2 linked regions of the Lentilactobacillus curieae genome follow. The main gene of each other region encodes a partner of the protein of the gene in region 2 in a complex. Links are inferred from orthologs where the notes say so. Each region holds a gene or a part of one and is shown on either strand. Other genes may lie near its edges.

What was found. Proteins that work in one complex are often made in the same cells at the same time.
Region 1: the proteins of secA (region 2) and secY are in contact, whole or in part, in a crystal structure (PDB 3DIN), measured with the Thermotoga maritima proteins. The link is inferred for Lentilactobacillus curieae from one-to-one orthologs. Residues at the interface, in WP_004082002.1 of Thermotoga maritima: Glu261, Ala262, Arg263, Lys300, Ala301, Arg302, Thr303, Ile304, Ile305, Leu323, Tyr324, Asp325, Pro326, Val329, Ser330, Tyr333, Ile336, Lys340, Phe345, Val349, Glu363, Phe364, Tyr374, Ser375, Gly376, Gly377, Glu393, Ile395, Thr482, Ser483; in WP_004081795.1 of Thermotoga maritima: Glu108, Gly109, Glu110, Glu111, Ala236, Glu237, Arg238, Arg239, Ile240, Thr241, Ile242, Gln243, Tyr244, Ala245, Arg246, Arg247, Val248, Thr249, Gly250, Arg251, Arg252, Val253, Tyr254, Gly256, Ala257, Ser258, Thr259, Tyr260, Leu261, Pro262.

Annotation. Positions count from the first base shown.
Region 1 is NZ_CP018906.1:1,371,748-1,375,473, reverse strand. Bases 1-2,961 are described here. They hold secY (preprotein translocase subunit SecY), read right to left. Parts: upstream 2,161-2,961; coding sequence 841-2,160; downstream 1-840. Other genes in these bases: rpsE (30S ribosomal protein S5), read right to left, coding at 2,823-2,961; rpmD (50S ribosomal protein L30), read right to left, coding at 2,624-2,809; rplO (50S ribosomal protein L15), read right to left, coding at 2,160-2,594; PL11_RS06605 (adenylate kinase), read right to left, coding at 154-810; infA (translation initiation factor IF-1), read right to left, coding at 1-32. In the rest of the region: more of rpsE, read right to left, coding at 2,962-3,326; rplR (50S ribosomal protein L18), read right to left, coding at 3,348-3,713. UniProt on the Escherichia coli protein: The central subunit of the protein translocation channel SecYEG. Consists of two halves formed by TMs 1-5 and 6-10.
Region 2 is NZ_CP018906.1:1,625,402-1,629,960, reverse strand. The notes cover bases 1,091-4,117. They hold secA (preprotein translocase subunit SecA), read right to left. Parts: upstream 3,773-4,117; coding sequence 1,409-3,772; downstream 1,091-1,408. Other genes in these bases: hpf (ribosome hibernation-promoting factor, HPF/YfiA family), read right to left, coding at 3,996-4,117. In the rest of the region: more of hpf, read right to left, coding at 4,118-4,544. UniProt on the Escherichia coli protein: Required for protein export, interacts with the SecYEG preprotein conducting channel.

The sequences.
Region 1 (3,726 bases), 250 kb from region 2 along the record:
CCTTCAATTTCAATGACATTATCTTTTGCCAATTAAAAACACCTCCAACCATTAAGTCAGATTGACAGTTCAAATACGATATAATAGCCAAACGATAGTCTACCACATTAATCCGAATTCTTCAATCTAACACATTTTCTTACAGAACGAGAATTATAAAGAACCAAGAATTTTGTCTAAGTCTTTCCAAACTTCATTGATATCTTTGTTACCATCAACATTAAATAGTAAATCTCTTTCTTTGTAGTAAGAAATTAATGGTGTATTCATTTTAATGTTTACATCGAGGCGATTCTTAACTGCCTCCGGTTTGTCATCCTCACGTTGATAAAACTCGTGGTGGCCACATACATCACAAGTGTTTTCCACTTTAGGCATGTGGTAAATCTTGTGATATGTTGCACCACAATTCTTACAGATAAACCGACCAGTCAACCGATCAGTAAGTATCTTAGGATCAACATCGATGTTAATAACTGCATCTAGTGGTTTATTAAGTTCTTCAGACATGCCGGACAAAGCGTCAGCCTGTTCTAAAGTTCTTGGATAACCATCTAGAAGGAAACCAGTCTTAGTATCATCCTTTGAAAGACGGTCTTTAACGATTCCATTAGTTACTTCATCGGGAACCAAATTCCCTTTGTCAGTATATTCCTTAGCCTTCAGTCCCATTGGAGTTTCATTTGAGATAGCTTCTCTAAACATATCTCCAGTAGAAATATGAGGGATTGGATACTTATCAACGATAAACTGAGCTTGTGTACCTTTTCCTGCTCCAGGCAGGCCCATTAAAATTAAATTTAATGACATTAGATTTCCTCCTCGACTAGGTTTGCTTAATTAATCTGTAGTTGGGTTTGTGTCTTTCTTAATGAATCCGACATATTGTCTCTTCATCATCAAACCTCTGATTTGACGAATAGTTTCAATAGCAACACCAACAACGATCAATAAACTAGTTCCACCTAAACCGATTGATTCATCTAAGTTCCAAACGTTTTGAGCAATTAATGGAATTAAAGCAACAATACCCAAGAATACCGATCCAACAGTACTTAATCTCATCAGCAAACTTGATACATATGCTTGTGTTTCATGTCCTGGCCAAACGCCTGGAATGTAACTTCCTTGTTTTTGTAAGTTCTCAGAAAGTTTCTCTGGGTTAACTTGAACAAAAGCATAGAAGAAAGTAAACATAACAATCAAAACAGTATACAAAGTTGCACCAGTTGGTGTTTGCATGTTAAAGATATCAGAAAGTATTAGATACCAAGTGTCTTGTGAATGATTAGCAGTAAATGCCATCAAAATTGTTTGTGGAGTTGCAATAAATGAACTTGCGAAGATAACTGGGATAACTCCCGCAACGTTAACCTTCAATGGAAGGTAACTGCTATCTGATGCCCCAGCAACTCGACGAGTATATTGAATTGGAACCCGTCTTTCAGCTTGTTGTACCCAGGTTACGAATGTAACAATCAGAAGTACAGCCACAAGAAGAACGACTCCGAAGAGGATTGCCCACCATAGGTCACTTCCGCTAACACCAACAAAATATTGTTGATGTAGCTTTTGTAGACCAACTGGTAGACGGGCAATGATACCTGCAAAGATAATCATTGAAATCCCGTTACCAATACCTCTTTCGGTGATCATATCACCCATCCAAGTGGTAAGCATTGTACCACCAGTTAAAATAACACCAATCATGATAAATGTTTGGGCATTGGGATGAGCGACTAAATTCAAACTACTTAGTTGGTTAAAACCAGCTGTGATTCCGATAGATTGAAAGAAACCAAGGATAACGGTAAGATACCTTGTCCATTGGTTAAGCTTTCTTCTACCAACTTCACCTTGTTTACCCCATTCGACGAATCTGGGCACAATATCCATTTGTAACAACTGAACGATGATTTGAGCAGTGATGTATGGTGATACTCCCATCGCAAATATGGAATAATTAGTTAATCCTCCACCACTAAAGGTGTTCAAAATACTAACCAACCCAGATGATGCAACAGATTGAAGTGCTTTCGCATTAATTCCAGGGACCGTAATGTAGGCACCTAAGCGGAAGATAATCAGCACACCTAATGTAAACAGGATCTTGTTTCTTATTTCCTTAACTTGAAATGCACTCTTTAATGTTGAGAGCATTAGATCACCTCGATTTTACCGCCTGCATTTTCAATAGTAGATTGAGCTGTCTTTGAGAATTTGTTAGCTTTAACAGTTAACTTCTTTGATAGCTCACCTTCACCAAGAATTTTGATGCCTGATTTAACGTTCTTGACGATACCTGATTCAACAAGCAATTCTGGAGTTACTTCTGTACCGTTGTCGAAAGCATCAAGCTTAGCAACGTTAACTACAGCATAGTCTTTCCGGTTGATGTTGTTGAAACCACGTTTTGGAATACGACGGTAAAGTGGCATTTGGCCACCTTCAAATCCGACACGAGTCTTACTACGAGCCTTTTGTCCTTTTTGACCACGACCAGCAGTTTTACCCTTACCGGCAGAACGGCCACGTCCCTTACGAGTACGTAATGAACGAGAACCTTCAGCGGCCTTCAATTCGTTCAAATTCATGAATTTGGCACCTCCTTACAAAATATTAATTAGTCTTTAACTTGTTCTACATCAATTAAATGTGCAATTTGGAAAAGAGCTCCCCGAGTTGCTTCATTGTCAGGCTTGACAACTGAGCTATTCACCCGGTTTAAGCCAAGAGCCTTCACAATTTTACGTTGCTTTGGGAGGCGATGTGCTGCACTACGAATTAATGTAATTTTCAATTGAGCCATTACAATAACCTCCTTATTCAGCTAAATGTTGGGCTGAAACACCACGTAATGCTGAAACTGCTTCAGCATTTCTCAAAGCTTTCAAGCCTTCAAAAGTAGCTCTAATAACATTGACTGGAGTGTTTGATCCCAAACGCTTACTTGTAACATCGTCAACACCGGCAAGTTCCATAACGTTACGTACGGCACCACCAGCGGCAACTCCAGAACCTTCAGCGGCAGGCTTAAGTAAAATACGGCCACCACCGAATGTTCCAACGATTTCATGAGGAATTGTTGTACCAACAATCGGAACCTCAATCAAGTTCTTGCGAGCTGCTTCGACTGCTTTACGAATAGCTTCTGGAACTTCTTGAGCTTTACCAGTACCAAATCCAACATGTCCTTGTTTGTCACCAACGACAACCAAAGCGGCGAAACGAAGACGACGTCCACCTTTAACAACCTTAGTAATTCGGTTGATTGAAACGACAGTGTCTTCAAGCTCTAACTTATCTGGATCAATAAACTTCTTCATGTGCGGTTATTCCTCCTTTTATTAAAATTCTAGTCCATTTTCACGAGCAGCATCTGCAAGAGCTTGAACACGACCATGGTAAATGTATCCTCCACGATCAAAAACAACATTCTTAATGTTCTTTTCATTAGCGCGTTCTGCTACTAATTTACCAACACTAGCTGCTTGTTCAGTCTTGCTTTCGCCACTGACTGCAGTATCAAGTGTTGAGGCACTAACAAGCGTTACACCCTCTACGTCATCAATTACTTGAGCGTAGATGTTTTTGTTTGAACGGAAAACATTTAAGCGTGGGCGCTCGGCAGTACCAGAAATTTTACTACGGACACGACTGTGACGACGTTTCCGGTTCTTGTTTTTATCTGGTTTAGAAATCAAAATAGTCACCTCAATTTAATTT
Region 2 (4,559 bases):
GGAGTGAATCTTGCTCCTCGCAAAATTCACTAACTGTTGCTCTTGTCGGGGCACTACGACTGAATCGAAGATTCATGTAGTGCTCCCTAAGACGAAATCGAAAATTCCTGCAAGCTCCACACAGTCTCTGTCGCGACTGACCGTCACTATTCGTGACGCTCAGTACGCGTCATCGTTGTGGGGGCGTTAAGACGAAATCAGAGATTTCTGTAACGCTCCCTAATCTGGATTTTTTTGTTCCAGTTTCCACTGCAAATATGCGTTGATAAACCCGTCTAAATCACCGTCCATTACCGCATTAACATTAGCTGTTTCATGATTGGTTCGGTGATCTTTGACCATTGAATATGGATGAAAAACGTAAGAACGGATCTGCGATCCCCAGCCAATATCAAGTTGCTCTCCCTCAATCTTAGCCTTCTCTTCCGCCTTCTTTTGCTCCTCAAGTTCATATAACTTTGATTTCAACATGTTCATCGCCGTTTGTCTGTTTTGTAGCTGTGATCTTTGTGCCTGACTAGCAACCACAATTCCTGTTGGTTCGTGGGTAATTCGAACTGCTGACGATGTCTTGTTAATATGCTGACCACCTGCACCACTAGAGCGATAAACATCAATTCTTAGGTCATCAGGGTTAATTTCAATTTCCACATCATCATTCAGTTCAGGCATCACATCAACTGAAGCGAATGATGTATGTCTCCTTGCTGCCGAATCAAATGGTGAAATTCTAACCAATCGGTGAACACCCTTTTCAGACCTCAAATATCCGTATGCATCTGTACCAGAAATCAATAGTGAAACACTGTTGATTCCCGCAACATCCCCAACCTGATAATCCAAAACCTCTACTTTAAAATTATGAGACTCTGCCCAGCGAGTATACATTCTAAGTAGCATTGAACCCCAATCTTGAGATTCTGTTCCACCTGCACCAGGGTGAATTTCGAGGATGGCATTGTTATGATCGTACTTTTCGTTCAGTAACAGCTGCAATTGATACTGGCTCAATTCCTTAGCAAGTTTATCCTGTTGGTCAACAAACTCACTTTCCATATCTGAATCAGAATCTTCACCAATCAAATCAAGCATTACTGATAAATCATCACTCTCACTTTTAAGGTGCGAGTAACTATCAACTTTCGTCTTCATTTGATTAGTTTCATCAATTAACTTTTGGGCTTCATTTTGGTTATCCCAAAATCCAGGTTCTGCCATTTTGGACTCGTTAATTTCAATGCTTTCGCTTAACGCATCAAAGTCAAAGAGACCTCCTAAAGCCAGCGATGGCTTCTTGCATTTCAGCTAATTGTTTTTTGGCTTCGCTTAGTTCAAAGGCCATTTTACTCACCGTTCCCTTTTCAAAATAAAGAATCCAAACAGTAACTGCCTGGATTCTCTAGAGTTATTAACGTTGCATATTTTGACGAATTTCTGCCTTCATGAATAATCTGGTTGCATCGTAATCAATATCAGCAATCATTTCTTCAAACATCTTGTAACCTTCACGTTGGTATTCAACCAATGGGTTTTGTTGACCATAACCACGTAAGCCAATTGATTGTCTCAATTGATCCATCATATCGATGTGATCAGTCCAGTGTGAATCAACAACTCTAAGAATAACAACTTTTTCGAACTCAAGCATTTGAGACTCGTCATAAAGTTCTTCCTTCTTTTGGTCGTAAACCTTAGTAGCAAGACCCATCAAGAATTCTTTGATTTCGTCAGATGATAGTCCCTTCAAGTCGTCTAATGAAACTTGATCAGGGTTAACCATTGCTGAAATTGCGAAATCAAGAATAGTTTGTAAGTCCCAGTCTGCTTTATCTCCTTGGGTGTGAAGATCAACGATTCGGTTAACAGTTCTTTCAATCATTGGCATGATAACCCACTTGAGGGACTTATCTTCTTCAATGACTTCTTGACGTTCACCGTAAATAACTTCACGTTGTTGTCTCATAACATCATCGTATTGAAGAACGTTCTTACGTGAATCGTAGTTATTACCTTCAACCCGTTTTTGAGCAGATTCAACTTGCTTGGTAATCATCTTTGAACGAATAACGGCATCTTCGCCTTCAACATTCATACTTTCCAAGAAGTTCTTAATCTTTTCAGAACCAAAACGAAGCATCAAGTCATCTTCAAGTGACAAGTAGAATTGTGACAATCCTGGATCACCTTGACGACCTGCACGTCCACGAAGTTGGTTATCAATTCTTCGTGACTCGTGACGTTCAGTACCGATAACTGCTAAACCACCAAGTTCAACAACGCCCGGTCCTAATTTAATATCAGTACCACGACCAGCCATGTTGGTAGCGATAGTAACCGCACCCTTTTGACCGGCATTGGTAACAATTTCAGCTTCCTTAGCATGATTCTTAGCGTTCAAGACCACGTGAGGAATATTTTCTTGGTCAAGTCTTTGTGAAAGGTATTCTGAAGTTTCAACAGCAACAGTACCGATCAACATTGGTTGACCCTTTTCATGAAGTTCCTTAATTTTGTTAACAACGGCCTCAAACTTAGATTGTAAGTTAGGGTATAAGATATCTGGTTCGTCAACACGAACAACCGGCTTGTTAGTTGGAACAGAGATAACTTCCATGTTGTAAATTTCACGGAATTCTTCTGCTTCAGTCTTAGCAGTACCAGTCATACCGGCTAACTTCTTATACATCCGGAACATGTTTTGGTAAGTAATGTTAGCCATGGTCTTACTTTCCTCTTGGATAGTAACGCCTTCCTTGGCTTCAATTGCTTGGTGAAGGCCGTCAGAAAAACGACGTCCGTCCATGATTCGACCAGTAAATGAATCAACAATCAAAACTTCGTCGTCTTGAACAACGTAGTCTTTATCTCTAAGCATGATAAAGTTGGCACGCAATGCTTGATCCAAATGGTGGGTCAATGCAGTATTGTCAGTATCATAAAGGTTGTCTAAGTTGAAGTACTTTTCACCCTTTTCAATTCCTTTATCTGTCAATGAAACTGTCTTAGTTTCAAGATCAACCTTAAAATCTTCGCCTTCGTGAAGTGTCTTAGCAAATTGATCTGTGCTTTGGTACAACTGTGAAGTTCCAGTTGCTTGTCCAGAAATAATTAATGGCGTTCTAGCTTCATCAATTAAAATTGAATCAACCTCATCAACGATTGCAAAGTTAAGTGGTCGTTGAACCATTTCTTCTTTATAAGCAACCATGTTATCACGCAAATAATCAAAACCAATTTCACTGTTAGTTGAGTAAGTGATATCAGCTGCGTAAGCTTCACGTTTTTCGTCAGGGCTCATTTGAGTTAAGTTAACTCCAACAGTTAAACCTAACCAGTTATAAAGTTCACCCATTTCAGTAGCATCACGTTGTGATAGGTATTCGTTGACAGTAACAACGTGGACACCCTCACCAGCAAGTGCATTCAAATAAACTGGCATAGTAGCAGTAAGTGTCTTACCTTCACCAGTCTTCATTTCAGCAATATTACCTTCATGGAGAACAATTCCTCCCATAATTTGAACGTGGAATGGATAAAGTCCAAGCACACGTTTAGCACCTTCACGAGCAACGGCAAAGGCTTCAGGAAGTAAGTCATCAAGTGTTTCTCCATCTTGATAACGTTGTTTGAATTCAGGGGTTTTTGCTTGAAGTTCTTCATCGCTAAGTTCCTGATATTCTTTAGAATATGACCCAACTTCATCGGCCATTTTACTGAGTCGTTTAAGTTCGTGCTTGTCACTTTCGACCCATTTCTTTAAGACATTTCGCATCTAGTAAATTTCCCTTCTTGCATTAAATTCTAATTCGAGATATTTATAATTTTTCAAATATTGTTATTTTACATACTAATCAATTGTATCATTTCATGAAAATATTTGAAACATAAACATGGTTAAGCTGTAATCACAATACTATTACAATTCTATCAAATAAGAAAGAGCTATGGCAAAATCTTCTGCCATAGCTCTGACTCTTTGAAGAAACTTATTAATATTAGTCGCCCGTTTCAATTAAACCGTAACGGCCGTCATTACGACGGTAGACAATGTCGATTCCTGAAGTTTCTGCATCTTCATAGATGAAGAAATCATGACCCAACATGTCCATTTGAAGGATTGCCTCTTCGTTATCCATTGGTTTCAATGATACTCGTTTAGTTCTTACTACATCAAACTTAGAATCATCATCTGATTCTGGCTCAGTAGTTGGTGCGAACTCTAAGTTCTTGAAACCTTTTTCACGAGACTTGCGGTTAACTTTAGTCTTATACTTTCTGATTTGACGTTCCAACTTGTCAGTTACCAAATCAATACTTGCATAAAGATCGTTAGACATTTCTTCCGCACGTAGTGTCAAGTATGGCAAAGGAATTGTAACTTCTACTTTGGCCTGCTTGTTTGGATATACCTTCAAGTTTACGTGAGCGGTATTCTTGGCATCGTCGTCAAAGTACTTTTCCAACTTGCTAATCCGCTTCTCTACATACTCACGAATTGCTTGCGTTACTTCAATATTTTCTCCCCGAATGTTAAAAATTAACATAACACTCTCTCCCTT